4 regions of the Janthinobacterium sp. NFX145 genome follow, and region 2 is predicted to be linked to each of the others. Evidence: predicted binding sites of a transcription regulator. Region 2 holds the regulator's gene; each other region holds the start of a gene.

Region 1 (5,375 bases), 1.3 Mb from region 2:
ACGTGAGCCGCGAGCAATTTCACCGCTACGTGGCAAACCTCGCCCTGCAGCAGAACTATCCGGGCGTGATGAATCTCAATTACAGCCAGGAACTCGACGAGACGCAGCGCGCCGCCTTCGAAGCGGCCATGCAACACGACTATCCACCCGGGCGCGACGGCTATCCGGCGTTTGCCATCCATCCGCCCGTCCCGCGCGCCCATTATTCCGTGCTCGTCTACGTCGAACCGATCGCCAGCGCCCCGGACAAGTATGGCTATGACATCGCCTCGCGCCCCCTGATCGCCGAAACGCTGGCGCAGTCGCGCGATTCCGGCAACGTCAGCAATTCCGGCATGCCCGTGCCGATGGACGGCCGCCCCCAATTGACGGCCATGGCCATGCGCCTGCCCGTGTACCGCTTCGGCATGCCGGTCGCTACGGTGGAGCAGCGGCGCGCCGCTTACCAGGGTTCCGTCGGCATCGGCTACGACCTGGTGTCGATGATGCGCAGCGCCCTGGCCGACATGCCGGTACGCAACGTCCGCCTGACCGTGTTCGATATCGGCCCGCAGGCGCCGGAACGGCCGGACTTGCCGCTGCAGTTGCCGCACGACATGCGCCCCATCTTCGACAGCACGACGGCGGGCATGCATGCGCCATGGTGGCAGCCCGGCAGCTCGGGCCGCTATCTGAGCAGTACGATGCTGATCGAACACAATGGCCGCGTGTGGCAAGCGCTGTTCAGCGTGCGCAAGAGCGACCTGTATTCACGCTTCGACGCCTTCCTGCCGTGGCTGGCCCTGCTGATCGGCTGTGCCAGCACCATGCTGCTGTATATGCTGTTCCACACCCTGGCGTCGTCGCGCCGGCGCGCCATCCAGATGGCGACGGGCATGACGGAAGAATTGCGCGCCAGCCAGATCCGCCTGCAACTGTCGCACCAGAAACTGCGCCGGCTGGCGGCGCACGCCGACCAGATCAAGGAAGAAGAACGCAAGCGCATCGCGCGCGAAATCCACGACGACCTGGGACAGAACCTGCTGGTGCTGCGCATCGACGCCGACATGCTGGCCTCGCGCACGCAACGCCGCCATCCGCGCCTGAACGCCCGCGCCCGCTCGACCCTGGAGCAGATCGACGCCACCATCAAGAGCGTGCGGCAAATCATCAACGACTTGCGCCCTACCGTGCTGGACCTGGGCGTGAATGCGGCCGTCGAGTGGCAGGTGGCGCAATTTCGCCAGCGCACGGGCATCGCTTGCGAAGTGAACGAAAGCCATGACGACATTTGCCTCAGCGATCAATGCGCGACGGCCCTGTTCCGCATCCTGCAAGAGTCGCTCAGCAATATTTCCCAGCATGCGAATGCCAGCCGCGTGCAAGTCAAGCTGGAAAAGTGCCGCGATACGGTGTCCATGAGCATCAGCGACAACGGCGTGGGCGCGGCCATCGACGGGCGCAACAAGCTGGGCTCGTTTGGCCTGGTGGGCATCGAGGAACGCATAAAATTGCTGGGCGGCACTTTTTACATCGAAAGCAGCCCCGGCGCCGGCATGAGCGTGCACGTCAGCGTGCCGCTGGGCGCGGACGCCACCGCCTTTCCCTACCAGGAAGAAAGCCGGGCCAGCAGCTGACAGGCGCGCGCCCGCATGAAGCAAGCTCAGCTTGCATATTTCGTAATTAGATGCAATATTGATGTAGAACAACTCAGCGTGCCCGCCCGCCATGGGCCAGGCATTCCTCGACCACTTGCCAGGAGTACACAGCCGCCGCTTTCCCTTGCTTCACCGTATTTCCCACAACGCTCTTTACAAAAGGACATTCATGGATACGAACGACAGTTTCAAGGCAATTGCAGATTTGAATTTGGACGCGATCAAGGTCAAGCTGATGCACCGTGAGTCAGGCGAAGGATGGAGCCTGGAGAAGGCGAATGCGGTGGAATTCGAATACCGCCGCTTCCTGATCCTGATGAAACAATTTCCACAAGAAGAGACGGCACCGCTGATGGACGTCGATACCTTCTGGCACTACCACATCCTCGACACCCTGAAATATGCGGCGGACTGCGAACAGGTGTTCGGCTACTTCCTCCACCACTTCCCGTACATCGGCTTGCGCGGCGAAGACGACGAAGCGGCGCACCACCGCGTGGGCGAGCGCATGAAGCAATTGTATGAGCAAACGTTCGGGGAAGATTATATCCGCGCAGAAACGGCGTATTCGGGGCGTGCGGTACAGGCGGCGTATTCGGGACGGGCGATACAAGCGGCGTATTCAGGACGGGCTGTGCAAACAGCATTTTCCAGTGCGGCGGTACAGGCGACGGCTTACTCGGGCCGGGCCGTGCAGACGGCGTTTTCCAGTGCGGCGGTACAGGCGACGGCGTATTCGGGCCGCGCGACCGGGCTTGCCAGCACCGCATTTTCCAGCGCACCAGCCTCATTGACGGCAGCGGTGGTCAAGTCGTCCTCGACTGGCCAGGAAATGGGGCGTTTCTATGTCGATCGTCCGGTACTGAACCGCGACGCGCAATAGAAAAGCGGAAAACAGATGTGGCTGCCGCACGCGGCAAGCCTGACTTACCCAGACGGCACCTCTCAGTTTGCCGTCTGTCAGGCGCTCTTAGGCAGCCATCAACTCGCGCAATTCACGAATGCTGAAATCGCTGATTTCATGCATGCGGATAAGGATCGTGGCGCCGATCGGCAAGGTATTGTGACGAATCTTGCTGATGACCGGTGGCGCCACTTCCAGAGCTCGCGACAAGGCGGCATCATTTTTCAGTTGCAGCTTGTCGATGATCGCGTCGAGGACGCGATTCGGGTTGTAGGTAGGCAAAGAGGTAATTTGTTTGAGAGACATGATCAAAAATCCGTACTTGTTGTATTAGAGCAATAAGAAACCGAATGTCTCTTCTGCAATAATTCAGGGTAAACACACTAAAAAGCGCCATCACTTATGCGGCTTTTACGCCGCAAACAATATAATACACGCTATTGTTGATTTTTGCGTAACTTAAAGCAAAATTGTGATAATTGAAGAGAATTGACGCACCTGGAATGTGCTAGAGGATAACTCAAATCGGGAAAGTTTGCTGCACGTCATCAGTTTTTACGATGAGCAACACCGCTATGCATGAGCCAGGCTATCGCCATGAGGGTGCTCAGGCGGGCCATTTCCGCGGATAAATGCCAGCCTTGCACGGCCACGCCGGCCGGAGTGGCCGGAACGCAAGTGCATCCGGCATCGTCCACACGGCACCAGGCCAGTTGCCGGCGAATTTCATCGGGTGGTGGCGGCGGCTGCAGCGCGTGTTCACGCCTGCGCATATAGGCGCGCACCTGTTCCTTGCTGGGATGACTCGTCGCTCGCATGGCTCGCTCCTGCTGACGGGAAACAGCGTCACGCTCTGCAGAGCTCGCCACAAGAGCCCAGACGCGTGACGACATCGCTCACCATATCGCCAGCGCGCCATGGCACGTTTGCGCTGCATCAAATGGCAAGGCCCCGGCGTTGCGCCGAAGCCCGTACTGCCCCATCCTTACTTCTTTTGCTGGCGCACGCGCTGCTGCTGTTTTTCCTGCGTTTGCTGGCGATTCTGTTTGCGCTCGAACAGGGTGACCGCATCTTTCTTGGCTTGCTCGGCGGTACGCATTTCTTCATGCGCATCGTGCGGGACAAAAAATTCGGCGTCCTGCGCCGCCACCACCAGCTTGATGGCGGCCTCGTCGTCGAGGTCGTACAGTTCCGTCAGGACGGTGGTGACCTCGTCCAGGTATTCTTCGTAAGTGAGGGTGCTCATGCGGTATTCCTTAAGTGAGTGGCGCAGCGCGGGAACGGCGCGCTGCGCGCCGGCCCAGCAAAGTGCGCAGATAACCGGCCATTTTACCCGATGCCGGCGCCATCGGCTGACAGCGACTGCAAGGCATCGGCCACGCGCGCGTAGCGCAGGCGCACGCCCAGCTCGCGTTTGAGGCGCGCATTGTGCAGGCGGCGCGACTCGGACATGAACGACAGCAGCATCGGCGTAACCACTTGCCGCAGCTCGGCACGCGGCAGGCGCGGCGGACGTGGCAGGCCGAACGTGTCGGCCACGGCGTCGAAATACTCGGCCATCTTGAGTTCGCTGTCATCGCTGGCGTGATACACGCGTCCCGGCTTGCCCCGCCACAGGGCCCGCTCGATGATGCGCGCCAGGTCGTCGGCATGGATATGGTTGGTGTAGACATCGTCGCCCGCAGCCAGGGCCGGCGTGCCTTCGCGCAAGCGCTTCAAAGGCAGGCGGTCGTCCGCATAAATGCCGGGCACACGCAGGATGGCCACGCTGGCGCCGCGGCGCGCGCCCCAGCCGCGCAAGACCTGTTCCGCGTCGACGCGCCGCTTCGCGCGCGCATTGGCCGGCGCCGTCGGCCGTGTTTCATCGACCCAGGCACCGGCGCAATCGCCATACACGCCGCTGGTGCTCACATACACCATGCGCGCATGCTCGGGTAAAATGGCGGCCAGATTGCGCGTGCGCTGGTCCAGCAAGCCCGACGACCGGGGCGGCGCCAGGTGCACGATCATCGTCGCCAGTCCCGCCAGCCGTTTCAGGCTGGCGCGGTCGTCGAGGTTGGCCACGATGGGCACGGCGCCGGCTTCCCGCAACTGCGCGCAGCGCGCCGGCTGGCTGGTGACGGCAAAGACGCGAAAACGCGCCGCTAGCTGCGGCAGCAGCCGCATGCCGACGTCGCCGCAGCCCAGGATCAGCAAGCGCGGCAAGCCTGACGGCTTGCGCAAAGAGTGCATTAACATATTTTTCATCTCAAGGATTGTATGACTTTTCAAATTACTGTTCAGCCCAGCGGCCACCAATTCAGCTGCGAAGCGGACGAAACCGTCCTGTCGGCAGCGATACGCGCCGGCGTCGGCCTGCCGTACAGCTGCAAGAGCGGCGCCTGCAGTTCCTGCAAGGGCAAGATCGTCTCCGGCAACGTACAGCATAAGCCATACCAGGCCCGCTCCCTGACGGAAGATGAAGCGGCCGCCGGCTATTCGCTGCTGTGCTGCGCCGTGCCCCAGGGCGACCTCGTGGTACAGGCGCGCGAAGTGGCGGGCAGCAGCGACTACCCGATCAAGAAAATGCCGTCGCGCGTGACCACCATCGAGAAAGTCGCTCCCGACGTCGTCGTGCTGACCCTGCAATTGCCGGCCAGCGAGCGCCTGCATTACCGCGCCGGACAGTATATCGAAATCATGCTGCGCGACAACAAACGCCGCAGCTACAGCATGGCCAGCGCGCCCGTCGAAGGCGGCCCGGTCAGCCTGCACATCCGCCACATGCCGGGCGGCCTGTTCACGGACCAGGTGTTTGGCAGCATGAAAGAGCGCGACATCCTGCGCTTCGAAGG
Region 2 (5,375 bases):
TTTCCGCCGGTTGCGCCAGCATCTCGAAGGGCACGCTGAACCAGAAGCGGCTGCCCTTGCCTTCGCTGCTGGCGACGGCGATGTCGCCGCCCATCATGTGGATCAGCTGCTTGCTGATGGCCAGGCCCAGGCCCGTGCCGCCGAAGCGCCGCGTGATGCTCTGGTCGCCCTGCGAAAACGCGGCGAACAGCTGCTGTTGCTGCAGTTCCGTCATGCCGATGCCCGTGTCGCGCACTTCGAAGCGCAGCCAGGCGCGGCCGCTCTCTCTCTCGGCCAGGCTGACGGCCACCACCACTTCGCCGCTCTCGGTAAATTTGATGGCGTTGCCGGCCAGGTTGACGAGGATTTGCTGCAGGCGCTGGGCGTCGCCCACCAGGCGCCGCGGCACGTCGGGTTCGACGGCGATGGCCAGTTCCAGTTCCTTTTCGCCCGCATTCATCGTCATCGTCGTGGCCAGGGTATTCATGACTTCGTCGAGGTCGAATTCGACGGGCGACAATTCCATGCGGCGCGCCTCGATCTTCGAATAGTCGAGCACGTCGTTGAGGATGCCCAGCAGCGACTGGCCCGCCACTCTGACCATGGTCAGATACTTGCGCTGTTCCGTGTCGAGTCTGGTATTGCCCAGCAAATACACCATGCCCAGCACGGCATTGAGGGGCGTGCGGATTTCATGGCTCATGTTGGCCACGAAATCGCTTTTCGCGCGGTTGGCCGCCTCGGCCCGGTCGCGTTCCTGCTCCAGTTCGGCCGCGCGCGATTCGAGTTCCTGCTGCAGACGGTCGCGCTCGCTCATCAGGCCGTTGAACGCTTCCGTCAGTTCGCCGATCTCGTCGCGCTGCTGCACCGGCACGGGGGTAAAACGGCTGCCGCTGGTGCGCAGGGCCAGCAGGGTGTCGCGCAGGCGCACCAGCGGCGACAGCAGGCGCACGGTGACCCAGCCCAGAACAAAGGCGGCCAGCAGCGAGGCGAGGATGCTCCACAGCACCAGCCGGTACAGCACGCCATCGAACGGTTCGAAGGCGTCCGCGACGGGCAGCGAGGTGGCCAGCAGCCAGTTCACCGATTTCAAACGCTTGAAGCTGTTGACTGCCGTGATGCCGCGGCTGTTGGTGCTGACCATGCTGCCTTCGCCATCTTCCTTCAGCAGCTGGGTCGTCGTCAGGTTGGCGTTCGGCTGGCGCGGCTGCAGCAGGCGGCTGGTATCGGGGTGCAGCACGTAGCGCGGCACGGCGCCGCGCGTGAGGATGAAGTAATAGCCGCTCTTGCCGACCTTTTCCGAGCGCAAACGCCCCAGCAGGTTGTCCTTGTACAGGCGCAGCACGCCGATCACCACGCCGGCCACCTGGCCATCGGCGGTGAGCACGGGCGCCACCATCTGCACGATGGGCATGCCGCTCGATTTACCCAGCATCGGTTCGGTGATCATGGGCTGGCGCGTGCGCAGGACGGTCTGGAAATACTCGCGCTCGGCGACGTTGATGCCGGCGCGCCCCGGCACTTCCGGCATGTCGGCCACGACGGCGCCTTGCGCGTCGAGCACCAGCACGTCGTCGAACAGCACCAGCATCGAGCGGCGCGAATAGTATTCGCGCAATTGGGCGGGCCGGGCGATCAGTTCCGGCGGCTGCTGCCGGGCCGTCAGGGTGACGATCTGCAGCAGCATGCCCAGCTTGTCGTCGAGCTCGGCAGCGGTACGGCTGATCAGGGATGACTGCTGGCTCAGCAGTACTTTAGTGAAATCGTCGCGCATGTGCTGCACCTGGATCATGGTGACCAGCGCGATCATGGCGATCGAGGTCAGGCTGGTGGCCAGCGCGACTTTTGCTTTGATGCCGAGAGGCTTCATGATTTCCTTTTCAGTACCGGGCGGCACAGGCGGCAAGTAATGCTGTCAGGAATTTTCCTATCAATGCCCCAGCTTGGCAAGCGGCGCCGCGCAAATTGCCCTCCCCGCATGGGCTTTTGACGATGTTGCCATATAATTAAAGTCGGAACGTCGTTTATTCAGCGAAATTGCCGTGAAATTGGCACACGGCAACCCTGTATGCAGTAAACTTGTTGTTGCATTTTCTAAAAGGTACCGACATGACTGAAGCGCTACTCACTCCAACCTTGCCTACAGTGAACGTGGAAGCGTTGCGTGCGCGATGCTCGACCTGCAGCATGCATCAATTGTGCCTGCCGATGGGCCTCGATATGGGCGACATGGACAGGCTGGACCAGATCATCGGCCGCCGCCGCAAGATCGTGCGCGGCGCCTCGCTGTTCCGCATCGGCGACTCGTTCCAGAACCTGTACGCGATCCGCCTGGGGCACTTCAAGACGTACCAGATCAATCCGGGCGGCGAAGAGCAGGTGACGGGCTTCCAGATGGCCGGCGAACTGCTGGGCATGGACGCCATCAGCGCCGACCGCCACCACTGTAATGCGGTGGCGCTGGAAGACAGCGAAGTGTGTGAAATCCCGTTTTCCAGCCTGGAACAATTGCTGGGCAATATGCCGACCCTGCTGCGCCATTTCCACCGCATGATGAGCCAGGAAATCACGCGCGAGCAAAGCGTCATGCTGTTGCTGGGCAATATGCAGGCGACGCAGCGTTTTGCCGCCTTTATCGTCAACCTGGCGTCGCGCTACGAAGCGCGCGGCTATTCGAGCAGCAAATTCCAGCTGCGCATGTCGCGCGAGGAAATCGGCAACTACCTGGGCCTGACCATCGAAAGCGTCAGCCGTTTATTGTCGAAATTCAAGAAGGAAGGCTGGCTGCGCGTCTCGAACCGAGAAATTGAAATCTTGCAGCCGGCAAAACTGAAGGCCATCACGGCCGGTACCGACGTCTGCAAATAAGGCCTACAGCTCTTCGTCGGCGTGCAGCGCGATGCTGCGTTGCAGCGGCCAGGTCCAGATGCCGGACAGGCGCCACTCGCGCTTGTCGTTTTCCACCAGCACTTGCCAGCGGCTGCGCTCGAGCATCGGCAGCGCCACCGAGAAATTGCCGGCCGCATCGGGCCGCACCAGCAGCTTGATGTCCTTTTCCGGCAGGGTCGCATGCGCCAGGTGCAGCTGCAGCGGACCCTGGTAAGCCTTGCCGAAGCTGTGCACGGAACCACTGAGGCGCGCTGACGCCACGTCGTAGGACAAGCTGGTAGCCATCGCCAGGTCGCTGGCGATCGTGTCGCGCTTCAAATCCTGGTTGATCGCCTTGCCCTGCTTGTAATAGTCGCCCACCACCAGCGCATCGGGTTGCGTAAACGCGATATAGCCCATGAAGCTGCCGACGACCACGGACAGGCCGGGACCGATCATCAGCAGCCATGGCCAGCGATGCTTGTACCAGGGATCGGCGGGGGCTTGCAGTTTCAGACTGTCGGACATGGTGATTCTCCTGTGTAAACGGCCAGTCCCCATGCGGGGACCGGCCTTCCTGCTTTAACGCGGCACGATGAATACCGCGCTTTCACGCACATGCAGCGAGGGGTTGTCCAGCGATTGCAATTCGATCGCAATCTTGTTCGACCCCTTCTCGCCGACGCCGTGCGGCACGCGCAGGCGGATCGGCCAGCCCAGCGTTTCCGTCGGCTGCAAGGTCACTTCTTCGCGCGTCAGCAAGGTCAGGCCCGGCAAGCCGGAAGCGCTGATCTTGAAATGCTGGCTTTGCTCCGAGGTGTTCATGATCTGCAGGCGGTAGACGTTTTCGATCATGCCGTCTTCCACTTCGCGTCCCATCGAACCGCGGTCGCGGATCACGTCCATTTTCAGGGGCGTGCGCAGGGCCAGCGACGTACATACGGCGATGATGATCAGGGCCAGGATGGAAGTGTAGATCAGGACGCGCGGGCGCATGGCGCGCTGGCGTATCTGCTTCGAATTGAAGTTGTTTTCCATCGCATGGTCGGTGCTGTAGCGTATCAGGCCACGTGGCCGCTCGACCTTGTCCATCACGCTGTTGCAGGCATCGACGCAGGCGGCGCAGCCGATGCATTCATACTGCAAGCCGTTGCGGATATCGATACCGGTCGGACACACCTGCACGCACAGGGTGCAATCGATGCAGTCGCCCAGCTTGTCGTTGTTGCCGGCCTTCTTGCTCATGGCGCCGCGTGGTTCGCCGCGCTTGGCATCGTAGGTGATGATCAGCGTGTCCTGGTCGAACATGGCGCTCTGGAAGCGCGCGTAGGGGCACATGTATTTGCACACCTGCTCGCGCAGCCAGCCCGCGTTGCCGTAGGTTGCCAGGCTGTAGAACAAGACCCAGAACCATTCCCAGGGACCGAAATTCAAGGTGGTCACCGACTGCGCCAGTTCCTTGATCGGCGTGAAGTAGCCGACAAAGGTAAAGCCCGTCCACAGGGCGATGGCGCCCCATGCCAGGTGCTTGGCCGTCTTCTTGAACGCCTTGCGCACGGAGGGGCCCTGCTTGTCGAGGGCCATGCGCGCGCTGCGCGTACCCTCGATGCGGCGTTCGACCCACAGGAAAATTTCCGTGTATACCGTTTGCGGGCAAGAGAACCCGCACCACACCCGCCCGGCAATGGCCGTGACGAGGAACAACAAATACGCACAGATGATCAGCAGGGCCGCCAGATAGATGAAATCCTGGGGCCACAGCACGACGCCGAAAATGTAGAACTTGCGCGTGGTCAAATCGAACAGCAGGGCTTGCCTGCCATTCCAGGTCAACCACGGCAAGCCGTAGAACGCGAGCTGGGTAAGCCATACGCATACCCATCGCCAGGTAGCGTAGCGTCCTTTGGCCTCGCGAGGGTAGATCTGCTCGCGGGCCGCATACATCTTGATGACTTGAGGTTCCATTTTTACTTGGCGGGTGCCTGCGGATTCGACAGGCTCCAGACATACGCCGACAGCACATGTACCTTGGATTCGCCGAGGAAATCGCTGAAGGCAGGCATGGTGTTGCTGCGTCCCTTGCGTACGGTTTCCATGATGGTGTCGGCGCTGCCGCCGTACAGCCAGGTCTTGTCCGTCAGGTTCGGCGCGCCGAGCATCTGGTTACCCTTGGCATCGGCACCATGGCAGGCCATGCAGGCGCCAAACTTGGCCTTGCCCAGCACCGACTTGACGGGATCCGAGGTCGAACCGGACAGGCTCAGCACATAATGGGCCACGTTCTCGACATCCTTTTCGGAGCCCAGGGCGGCGCCCATCGGTGGCATCTGCCCATTGCGGCCGTGCAGGATGGTGGTCTTGATGATGTCGGGTTCGCCGCCATACAGCCAGTCCTTGTCCGTCAGGTTGGGAAAGCCCTTGTTGCCGCGCGCATCCGAACCGTGGCATTGCGCGCAATAGGTCAGGAACAGACGCTGGCCGATGGCTTGCGCCTGCGGATCGGCGGCCACCGTCTTCAAGTCCTGGCT
Region 3 (5,375 bases), 2.5 Mb from region 2:
CGGCTTGCCGACGCTCGTCGCCTACGCCAGCCAATCGGGCCAGGCCGAACGCCTGGCCCTGGAAAGCGCGCGCGCCCTGCAGCAGGCGGGCGTGGCCGTCGACGTGCAATCGCTGGACCGCTTTGACCCCGCGCAATTGCGCCAGTACGAACGGGCACTGATCGTCGCCAGCACCTTTGGCGAAGGCGAGGCGCCGGACGGCACGCGCCGCTTCGCGCGCCTGTTGCAAGCGACCACCGGCATGCCGCTGGCGGGCCTGGAATTCGGCATGCTGGCCCTGGGCGACCGCCACTACAGCGCCTTCTGCGGCTTTGGCCATGCGCTGGCGCAACAATTGCAAGCGCTGGGCGCCACTTCCCTGTTCCCCTTGATCGAGGTGGACAAGCACGACCCCGCCGCCTTGGCCGGCTGGTCCAAGGCGCTGGCCCGCTGCAGCGGCAGCGCCATCGACGCCATCGGCGTGCAGGAAGAAGCGTCGTATGCCGAGTGGCGCCTGGCGCGCCGCGTGCTGCTCAACCCGGGCAGCCTGGGCGGCGAACTGCATGAAATCACCTTGACGGGCCCGGCCGGCGCCACCTGGGAAGCGGGCGCGCTGGCGGAAATCATTCCCTGCAACGCGGACGGCAGCGATGGCGAGGGTAGCCACCCCGACAATGCCCATCACGCGCCGCGCAGCTATTCGCTCGCTTCGCTGCCATCCGACGGCGAAGTGCAATTGCTGGTGCGCCAGGAGCGCCATGCGGGCGATGACAACCAGGGCCATGGCCTCGCTTCCGGCTGGCTCACCCGCTTCGCCCCGCTAGGCAGCCCCATCCGCCTGCGCCTGCAAGCCAATCCCGCCTTCGCGCCGGCCCTGGTCGACGTGCCCTGCATTTATATCGGCAACGGTTCCGGCCTGGCAGGCCTGCGTGCGCACCTGCGCGCGCGCCATCGGGCGGGGCTGGCCCGCAACTGGCTGCTGTTCGGTGAGCGCCAGCAAGCTTTTGACAGCATCTGCGGCGCAGAGTTGCAAGGCTGGCTCGACGCTGGCCACCTGGCACGCCTGGACAAGGTCTTTTCGCGCGATGGTGAACGACAATACGTGCAGGATCGCCTGCGCGCCAGCGCGAATGACCTGCGCGAGTGGCTGGCGCAAGGCGCCATCGTCTACGTGTGCGGCAGCCTGCAAGGCATGGCCACAGGAATCGATGCTGTACTGCAAGAAGTGCTGGGCCAGGAGGGACTCGACGCCCTGCTGGCGGCCGGACGCTACCGCCGCGACGTGTATTGATCTGCCTCAGCCAATCGCCAGCACGGCCCGGCTATGTGGGCAGGCGCACTGTCGGCGCCAGCCATCGGGATAGAGTGGAGACATTCCCCCCACCGTCTGCGAGGCTAGCCATGAAAAACCCCTGGATGAGCATGTACCTGAGCGCGGCCAACCGCATCGCCAACACGGCGCGCGGCCACGCGACAGCGGCCGTCAAGCGCGAGGCGGCGAAAAATACGCGGCAACTGACGCAAGTGTGGTTCGATTCCTTTCTGCCGCCAACAGGCAAGGCACGGCGCAGCCGCAAGGCCAAATAAGCCCGTGGCAACAGGCGAACTGGTGCAGTGCATCACAGCAATAAGTTGAAGTTACGACCAGATGAACTAAACTGCAAGCATGGTAGTGCATAAGGAAGTGACCGGCAGGCGCCGCATCCCCGCGCCGCCGCCGGGACACCGGGAGACGACCATGTTGACGCTCAAAGTGCTGGCCTGCCTTGCCTTGTCGGCCTTGCTGCTCGCGCCCCTCGTGCTGAGGGATACGATGCAATTGTCTGCCGGGCAGCAACTGCAAGTGCCGAATGTCGATGCCCATGCCATGTGGAGCCATTGGCCTCGGCAATAAGACGCGCGGCTGAGAAAACGCCGCTGGCTGCGCTGCTTTCAGCGGAGCTCGCTAGTGGCGTTCACATTCAAAAACCGCTTTGTTGCCGGTGGGAATTTGTTCTCTTTACCGATCAGTTTTTCTAGTTTTCCTCAAACGCTCTTCACTGCACATTTGATCCAGGTCATGGATTTCCCTCTTCGCCGCGTCCACACTGGAACAGTCCGCTTCGCACCGCGACGGACTTAACCTGGAGCATCGGCATGGGTAAATCGCATTGGAAGGATGAGATGGCACTGGGGGTTCCCGTCATCGACGAGGCACACGAGGCGCTGTTTCAGGAGCTTGCGCGCCTGCAGCAACTGGGCGACCAGCATTTCAGCGTGGCGTTTCGCGAGCTGATTGCGGCCGTCGAACGCGATTTCCGCGAGGAAGAGGATTTGATGGAAGAAATCGCCTTTCCCTCGCTGGCCAACCACCGGGAACAGCATGCGCGCGTGCTCAGCGGCTTGCACCATGCCTGGGCCGCCGTCGATGAAGGCGACCTGGAACAGGGCCGCCATGCGCTGTCGCTCTTGCCGCAATGGCTGATCTTCCACCAGGCCACCATGGACCTGGCCTTGGCGGCGGCGCTGGAACTGGTGCAGCGCCAGCCGAACTAGTCGCTACAGCAGCAGCACCGTGGCCTGCTCGGGCATGACGACGCGGTAGTGTCTCGGGTATTTGTCTTCACCGTCGAAAATCTTGCAAAACACGGGCTGGTTGATGTCGTTGACGGCCGCCTCGTTCATGGGCAAGGTGGCAATCAATTGCTCGCCATCCATCAACTGCAAGGCGCTGCCCCGCTCGGCTGCGCAAAAGGCCAGCGATTGCACGTCGCTGGCGAACGGCCGCTTGTACCACGGCGTGATGGCCCGCACGGCGCGCCGGGCGTCCTGCAAGACTTGCCCCACGCGCGTGACGTTCCACGCATCGCGCGCCACGGACGGCTGGAGGACGATATTCGCCGTCAGCTCGCCCCTGCCCTTGTTCACCAGGAAAGCACCATCCTGCGCGGCGATGTCATCGTTGAGCGGCACGACGAACACGCCGCCGCTGGACACCTTGATCGGCACGGGCGCGCCATAGCCTTGCAAGGCCACGCGCACGTCGTCAATGGTGGCGCTCAGCTTGGCAGGAATCAGGCGCAGGGCCATCACCACGCTGCCGCTCGACACTTGCCACACTTTCCTGGCCGTCAGATAACTTTCGCGATACGCCGTGAAGCGCACGCGCGGCGCCTTGGCGTCGCTGCTGGCCGTGATCGTCACCGTTTGCGACGGCAAGGCGTCCTCTGCGCTCGCCGTTACCTCTGGCGCTGATGCTGCGGATGCGGCCGGCGCAACGGGCGGCGATACAGGTGGCGATACGGCGGCGGGCGGCACGCTGGCACTCTGCAGCGGCGCGGGAACAGCCGGCGGCGGCGCGTGCTCCTGGGCCTGGCCCAGCGACACGACACACAACCATCCGGCACAAGCGATCCATGTACGCATGCATTTCTTTCAATGAGGAAAATATTTTATCAGCGCCTGCATTATCGCAGAAGGCCAGCCGATGCGCGCCATAGCCCCAATTGCACTCTTTTGGTGCGAACGCTTGATTATTTGGCAAATATCCTCTATATTGATAATGATTCTTATTCACAAATGTAACAGGAATCATGCTCATCTTTCCACTGCCAGGCGCGGGTGGAACTGCTATCCAAGCCAGACCACGGGCCAGCGTCACGCCATCCCCCCCAGCTACTGCGCACCTCGCCAGACGAGATAGGAACACACACGACTAAAAATACTCCAGGAAAATTATGCAATCGATCACCATCGTCTCTTCTTCGCGCCAGCCCGCCTTGCGCCCCCTGCCCCGTTTATTACACATCGCTCTGCTGAGCCTTGCCGCCGGCGTGGTCTTGCCGGCACACGCAACCGACGACGCCGCGGCCGACGTCACCATGCCGGCCGTCACGGTGCTGGGCCAGTCGATGGCCACCACGGAAGGCACGCAGTCGTACACGGCAGGCGAAACGCGCAGCGCCACGCGCATGGACCTGTCCCTGCGCGAGACACCGCAATCGGTCAGCGTCATCACGCGCCAGTTGCTCGACGATCTGGGCGCCGTGCGGCTGGACCAGGCGCTGGCGCAGACGACGGGCATCCAGGTGGGCCAGAACGACACGGAGCGCACGACCTTTTATGCGCGCGGCTTCGGCATCAACAATCTCCAGATCGATGGCATGGCGCGTGGCGGCAATGCACCGCTGCAAGACACGATTTTGTACGACCGCATCGAGGTCGTGCGCGGCGCCACCGGCCTGATGGGCGGCAAAGGCGACCCGTCGGCCACCATCAACATGATACGCAAGCGACCCACGAAAACCTTCCAGGCCAGCGCCGGCCTGATCATGGGCCGCTGGGATGACCAGCGCTTCGAGGCCGACCTGTCCACCCCGCTGAACGCGGAAGGCAGCGTGCGCGCGCGCACGGCCCTGGCCTGGCAAAAACGCGATTCCTACCTGGACATGTATCACGAACGCAAGACGGTCGGCATGGTCATCGTCGAGGCGGACGTGCGTCCCGGCACCCTGCTGACGGCCGGCGTCGACTTCCAGGACAACAAGCCAACAGGTGCCACCTGGGGCGCCGTGCCCTACTGGAACGCGGACGGCAGTCTGGCGAACTTGCCACGCAATACCAGCTGGACGACGCCATGGAGCACCTGGGCCAACAAGCAGCACACGGTATTTACGTCGCTGGATCAGCGCCTGCCCGGCAACTGGAATCTGCACCTCGGCTATGCGCGCACGGAAAGCACGAACCGCACCACCGTTCTCTATGCAGGCAAGGGTTATCCCGATCCCGCCACCGGCGAAGGCATGGAACTGTGGACGGGCGCCTGGGGTGCAGGCAAGAAGAACAGCGACAATTTCGACGTCTACGCCAGCGGGCCATTTACCTTGCTCGGACGCAAGCACACGGCCATCGTCGGCTGGAATGGCAATAACGGCCAGGACAATTCGATAGGCGGCAAGGCGAAAATCGACTATGAACCTTTGGTCCCTGATTATCGCAGCTGGACGGGCAACATCCCCCGCCCCGTGTTCCACCCGGACGGCTCGCACACGAAAAAAGTCACGCGCCTGGCGGGTGCCTATGTCGCCACGCGCCTGAGCCTGGCCGACCCGCTGCACGTGATCATCGGCGCGCGCAGCAGCACTTACCGCACGGATACACGCGATTACAACACGCAAGGCGTGTACACGGGCAGCGGCGACTTTGTGGAAACGCGCAATGAAGTCACGCCCTACGTGGGCGCCGTGTTCGACATCAACAAGCAGTATTCGGCCTACGCCAGCTTCACGCAGCTGTTCAATCCGCAATCGAGCAAGGACCGCAACAACCAGTTCCTGGCGCCGGAAACGGGGGACAATGCCGAGCTGGGCATCAAGGGGGAATTCTATGAAGGCAAGCTGAATGCGTCGGCCGCCCTG
Region 4 (5,375 bases), 780 kb from region 2:
CGACGATTTTAGCGCCATGCTGAGAAAGCTGGGCACGGGCTTGCTGGTGACGGAATTGATGGGACAAGGAACGAACTACGTGACGGGCGACTATTCGCGCGGCGCCTCTGGTTTCTGGGTGGAAAATGGCGTCATTCAATACCCGGTGGAAGAAATCACCATCGCCGGCAACATGAAGGACATGCTGCGCAACATCGTGGCCGTGGGCGCCGACGCCTTGCGCCGCGGCACCAAAGAGACGGGTTCCATCCTTATCGAGAGCATGGTGGTGGCGGGCGGCTGAGGCGCAAGCGGTTCGATGCCTGGCGGCAGCTGCTGCCTCGGCACGCTTCCCAAACGCTGGCCGTGCGGGCAAAAAAATGCCCCGGCGAGCGGGGCATGGGATCAAGCGGGCCGGTTCGGCCCTGGCGATCAGGCGCGCAAGGTGGACAGGATAGGCTGCAGCACGGCCGCACCCAGGGCGGCGCTGCGGGCGCCGCTCCAGCCCGTTTGCGGGTCGGGATCGTTGGCGTTGTCCTTGAACGGCAATTCCAGGGTCAGCGACAGGCAGCCGAAGGCGTGCGTGATGTGGGGCGAACCCATGGTCAGCACTTCCGGCGTGAACGGGCCGTCTTCGTAGCCGTGCTCATCCTGGAAGTCGGGGCTGGCTACTTTGAAGTCGGCGATGAAGCGGTCTTGCTCGGCTTTTTGTGCTGGCGTGAAATTCTCCAGCGCATCGCTGCCGGCGACGAACACATATGGCAGACCTTCGTCGCCATGCACGTCGAGGAACAGGTCGCAGCCGATTTCATGCATCTTTTGTTTCACCAGGAATACTTCCGGGCTGCGCTCCATCGTTGGCGTCATCCATTCGCGGTTCAGGTTGGCGCCGGCCGCGTTGGTGCGCAGGTTGCCGTGCACGGAACCGTCCGGGTTCATGTTCGGCACCACGTAGAAGACGGCGTCCTGCAGACACTGGCGGGCAAACGGATTGGCCTGGTCCAGCAAGGCTTCGAGCATGCCTTCGACAAACCATTCGGCCATCGTTTCACCGGGATGCTGGCGCGCGATGACCCAGACTTTTTTCTCGGCATCGGCGTCGCCGACCACCAGCAGGTTCATGTCGCGGCCTTCCACGGTGCTGCCCAGGTCGATCAGGCGTACCAGCGGCGACGCTTGCGCGCTGTCGATCAGGGCCAGGTGACGGTCCCATGGATACGGTTCGAAGTAGGCGTAGTACACGCTTTCTTCTTCCGGCGTATGTTCGATGGTCATCACGGTGCCGTCAAAGCTGGTCGGCACGCGGAACCAGGTTTCGCGGTCGTAGCTGGCGACGGCCTGGTAATCTTTCCAGCCGTCCGGGTAGGCCGACTTGCCTGCGTTCATGAAGCGGATCGTGCACGCCTCGCCTTGCGCGCCTTGCAGGCGGAAGTAAAACCACTGCGTGATGTCGGCGTGGGAATCCTTGCGGATGTTCAGCTCGATGGATTGGGCATCGTCGGCGCGCAGCACCTCGATCGCGCCGGCGTCGAATTGCTGGCTGATTTTAATGGTCATGTGTGTTCCTGATAAAAACGTATGGGTTTTGCATCGTGTGCAATGGCGCGATGATACCCGTTTTAGCGGCGCCTTTGTGCTGGCGCAAACGACGGCGGACGTGCTTTGCTAACGTGGAAGCTCCGACACGGGAGATCATCATGGACGACAACGGCAAACACATACGCGAACTGGAAAAGAAAGTCAGCGCCCTCAGCGACGCCCTGGCGCACCTGGGCAAGGGCACGACCTTGCAGGAATTGCTGCGCATCATACGTTTCCCCGGCTATACGACGCCGGCCGAATACACCTTCAACGTCGCCATCCTCGACACCATGCTGGTGCAGGTCAATGCGCTGGAAAAGCTGGGGCAGGATTTGCTGGCTGGTGCCAAGCAAGTAGTGGTGAAACAGTGAGCAGACAGTAACTTATTCCTGAACGCCTGAAAAATGTTCAGGGCAAGGCGCAGGGTCGCAGGCAGTACGAACGTACGCCCAGGCCCTGCAACGCCGCCATGGACGTTTTGTCAGGTGTTCAGACCGCCAAATCGTTCGTAGAACCACGGCTCGACATCCGCCGCCTGCTCATCCTCGCGCCGCAGGGTGGCCAGGATATGTTCCTCGGCGGCCGCATACGTGATGCGGTACAGGTCGCGCGCCAGCGCATACGCTTGCGTGCCGGGCCACGGTTCGGGCAGCAGTTCGACGGGCAGTTGCGGGTCGTGCAATTGCACGCGGCGGTAGGCGTGCGTCAGCAGCGAGCGGATGACGAACGCCTGCTCCGCATCGAACACGGGTTCTTCCTGCAGCAGGGTCAGCAGGGGCTGGAAGCTGGCGATGAATTTTTCGTAGCCGGCCATCACTTCCGACAAGTCCCAGCAATCGCCCACCATGTCGCGCAGGGGGCGCGTGCTCACGCCCGGCAATTCCGTGGTGTGGCAAACATACAGCTTGCCCTGCACCTCGTTGCGCACGAGGATATCTTCCAGCGCCTCCGCATTGCTGGCCGGGTGGCCAAAGATGCCGGGAGAAATCAAACCATAGCCGGCCCACAATAATTCCTTGCGCAGTGCTCCCCGCTCGGCCGCGCCGATGCTGCCGGCCGGTCCGATCACCAGGGTCCAGCTGCCATCCCAATGCACGACCAGCGGCGCATAGATGCGGCGGTAGGCGCGTTCGAAGCGGGCCAGCGCCTCCGGACGTATCGTATAGGCGCTGCGGCGGCCGTCGCGCTGCGAGCTGAGCCAGCCTTCCTGCGCCAGGCGGAACACGCTGGTGCGCAATAGCCGGTCATTGACGCCGAACGGCGCCAGCAGTTCGATCAGGCTGCCCAGCCAGATGGCGCCGCCGCGCGGCACGATGGCGTCGCCAAAGATGGTCATCACCAGGGACTTCGAGCGCGGTGGGTCGCTTTCCAGGAAATCGGCTATCCATGCCGTGCAGCGGGTGTTCTTCATGTGGTTCCGGTCTGGCCGTGTTGCGGTCGAATCAATAAAAGCAGCAGTTTACTTGGCTGCGCGGGTAGCGCGGCAATAATTTGCCGGAAGCGCGGGTGGCGCTTCGTAGTGTTTTCTCATAAGCAATATCATACGCACAAAAAAGCCGCACAAGATACGAAATTTTAAAATGATTCATATCAAGTGTATGCAAATCGTTTTTTGTATCGTATTATCTGTTCATCGCACCGCGTTGCTGCGCAAAATCAAAGACATGGGAGACAGATCATGTACGCACAAATGGTTGAAACCGGCCTCAAGAACGTCCGTTCCCTCGACGACATGGGCCAGGAAGAGCGCGCTTTCCAGGCACGCATCGACGAAGGCATCAAGATCGAGGCCAAGGACTGGATGCCGGACGCCTACCGCAAGACCCTGATCCGCCAGATTTCGCAGCACGCGCACTCGGAAATCGTCGGCCAATTGCCCGAAGGTAACTGGGTCACGCGCGCGCCGACCCTGAAACGCAAGTCCATCCTGCTGGCGAAGATCCAGGACGAAGCGGGCCATGGCCTGTACCTGTATAGCGCCGCGGAAACCCTGGGCGTGTCGCGCGACGACTTGCTGGCCGCCTTGCACTCGGGCAAAGCCAAGTATTCCAGCATCTTTAACTATCCGACCCTGTCGTGGGCCGACATGGGCGCCATCGGCTGGCTGGTCGACGGTTCCGCCATCATCAACCAGATTCCCCTGTGCCGCTGCTCCTACGGTCCGTATGCGCGCGCCATGATCCGTGTTTGCAAGGAAGAATCATTCCATGCGCGCCAGGGCTACGACATCATGATGTCGCTGTGCAAGGGCACGCCGGCGCAAAAAGCCATGGCACAGGATGCCTTGAACCGCTGGTGGTGGCCTTCGCTGATGATGTTCGGCCCGTCCGACGCCGCTTCCGTCAACAGCGCCCAGTCGGCGCAATGGCGCATCAAGCTGTTCTCGAACGACGAATTGCGCCAGCGCATGGTTGACCAGACCGTGCCGCAAATCGAATACCTGGGCTTGACCGTGCCCGATCCCGACCTGAAGTTCAATGCGGAAACGGGCCACTATGAATTCGGCGAGATCGACTGGTCCGAGTTCAACAACGTCCTGAAGGGCAATGGCCCGTGCAACCGCGAACGCCTGCAAACGCGTGTGAAAGCGTATGAAGACGGCGCATGGTTCCGCGATGCCTTGGTCGCGTATGCAGACAAGCAAGCTGCTAACAAAGCGGCAGCGTAAATACATAAGACAGATAGGGGATAGCAACATGAGCAAAGAATGGCCATTGTGGGAAGTTTTTATCCGCAGCCAGCACGGCCTGGCGCACAAGCATGTGGGCAGCCTGCACGCTTCCGACGCCACCATGGCGGTTAACCATGCGCGCGACGTCTACACGCGCCGCAATGAAGGCGTGAGCATCTGGGTGGTGCGCGCGGCCGATATCGTTGCCAGCAGCCCCGGCGACAAGGGCGCCCTGTTCGAACCGTCGAACAGCAAGGTGTACCGCCATCCCACCTTCTTCCCGATGCCGGAAGAAGTCAAGAACCTGTGATGGGAGCGCCTGCAATGGATGACAAGGTCAATTACCTCTTGCGCCTGGGCGACAACGCCCTGATCCTCAGCCAGCAGTTGTCGCAGCTGTGCGGCAAGGGGCCGGCGCTGGAAGAAGACATGGCGCTGACCAACGTGGCGCTGGACTTGCTGGGCCAGACGCGTTTGTGGTTCAGCTATGCGGCCGAACTGGAAAACGCGGGCCGCGACGAGGACGACATCGCCTTTTTGCGCGACGCCCACGATTTCAAGAACTGCCTGCTGGTCGAACAGCCGAACGGCAATTACGCTGACACCATGATGCGCCAGTTCTTCTTCGACAGCTGGCATTACTTCCAGCTGCTGGAACTGAGTAAATCGACGGATGCGCGCATCGTCGAAGTGGCGCAAAAGTCGATCAAGGAAGTGACCTATCACTTGCGCCGCAGCGGCGACCTGATCGTGCGCCTCGGCGACGGCACGGCCGACAGCCACGCGAAAACGCAGGCCGCCGCCGACCAGCTGTGGATGTACACGGGCGAGATGTTCACGTACGACGCCGTCGACCAGGCCATGGTTGCCGCCGGCATCGCGCCGCCATCGGACGTGCTGCGCCGCGCTTTCCTCGAACACGTGGCCGAGATATTCGCCGAAGCCACCTTGACCATGCCGGCGCCCGACGCCTGGATGCAAAAGGGCGGCAAGCAGGGCACGCACACGGAGCACCTGGGTTTTATTCTGGCCGAGATGCAGTTCCTGCAGCGCGCCTATCCCGGGGCGGAGTGGTAATGAACACGGTCGCTGGCGCCGCGGCGCTGGACGCCGCCCAGGTCTGGGCCTGGCTCGGTGACGTGCC

What was found. The regulator FNR, encoded in region 2, switches genes on or off when oxygen is low (the NO sensors DNR and NnrR bind a similar motif). The targets are predictions, from matches to a motif close to TTGATNNNNATCAA.
Region 1: a site for FNR is predicted at 1,675-1,688, ahead of ACPJXG_RS22400 (glycine-rich domain-containing protein). Genes of this name have one in related genera too.
Region 3: a site for FNR is predicted at 2,027-2,040, ahead of ACPJXG_RS17065 (bacteriohemerythrin). Genes of this name have one in related genera too.
Region 4: a site for FNR is predicted at 3,141-3,154, ahead of paaA (1,2-phenylacetyl-CoA epoxidase subunit PaaA). Genes of this name have one in related genera too.

What each region holds. Positions count from the first base shown of each region.
Region 1 is NZ_CP187360.1:4,994,469-4,999,843, forward strand. It holds gene ACPJXG_RS22395 (CHASE domain-containing protein) at 1-1,616, shown strand, start outside; gene ACPJXG_RS22400 (glycine-rich domain-containing protein) at 1,807-2,520, shown strand; gene ACPJXG_RS22405 (hypothetical protein) at 2,608-2,847, opposite strand; gene ACPJXG_RS22410 (hypothetical protein) at 3,090-3,359, opposite strand; gene ACPJXG_RS22415 (hypothetical protein) at 3,527-3,787, opposite strand; gene ACPJXG_RS22420 (SDR family oxidoreductase) at 3,871-4,788, opposite strand; gene ACPJXG_RS22425 (CDP-6-deoxy-delta-3,4-glucoseen reductase) at 4,801-5,375, shown strand, end outside.
Region 2 is NZ_CP187360.1:6,338,330-6,343,704, forward strand. It holds gene ACPJXG_RS28490 (response regulator) at 1-1,849, opposite strand, end outside; gene fnr (fumarate/nitrate reduction transcriptional regulator Fnr) at 2,089-2,847, shown strand; gene ACPJXG_RS28500 (FixH family protein) at 2,851-3,375, opposite strand; gene ccoG (cytochrome c oxidase accessory protein CcoG) at 3,430-4,812, opposite strand; gene ccoP (cytochrome-c oxidase, cbb3-type subunit III) at 4,815-5,375, opposite strand, start outside.
Region 3 is NZ_CP187360.1:3,834,147-3,839,521, forward strand. It holds gene ACPJXG_RS17050 (PepSY domain-containing protein) at 1-1,270, shown strand, start outside; gene ACPJXG_RS17055 (hypothetical protein) at 1,381-1,566, shown strand; gene ACPJXG_RS17060 (hypothetical protein) at 1,718-1,873, shown strand; gene ACPJXG_RS17065 (bacteriohemerythrin) at 2,116-2,514, shown strand; gene ACPJXG_RS17070 (hypothetical protein) at 2,518-3,384, opposite strand; gene ACPJXG_RS17075 (TonB-dependent siderophore receptor) at 3,696-5,375, shown strand, end outside.
Region 4 is NZ_CP187360.1:693,575-698,949, forward strand. It holds gene pmbA (metalloprotease PmbA) at 1-283, shown strand, start outside; gene ACPJXG_RS03045 (M14 family metallopeptidase) at 412-1,536, opposite strand; gene ACPJXG_RS03050 (hypothetical protein) at 1,677-1,931, shown strand; gene paaX (phenylacetic acid degradation operon negative regulatory protein PaaX) at 2,042-2,971, opposite strand; gene paaA (1,2-phenylacetyl-CoA epoxidase subunit PaaA) at 3,239-4,228, shown strand; gene paaB (1,2-phenylacetyl-CoA epoxidase subunit PaaB) at 4,257-4,541, shown strand; gene paaC (1,2-phenylacetyl-CoA epoxidase subunit PaaC) at 4,556-5,308, shown strand; gene paaD (1,2-phenylacetyl-CoA epoxidase subunit PaaD) at 5,308-5,375, shown strand, end outside.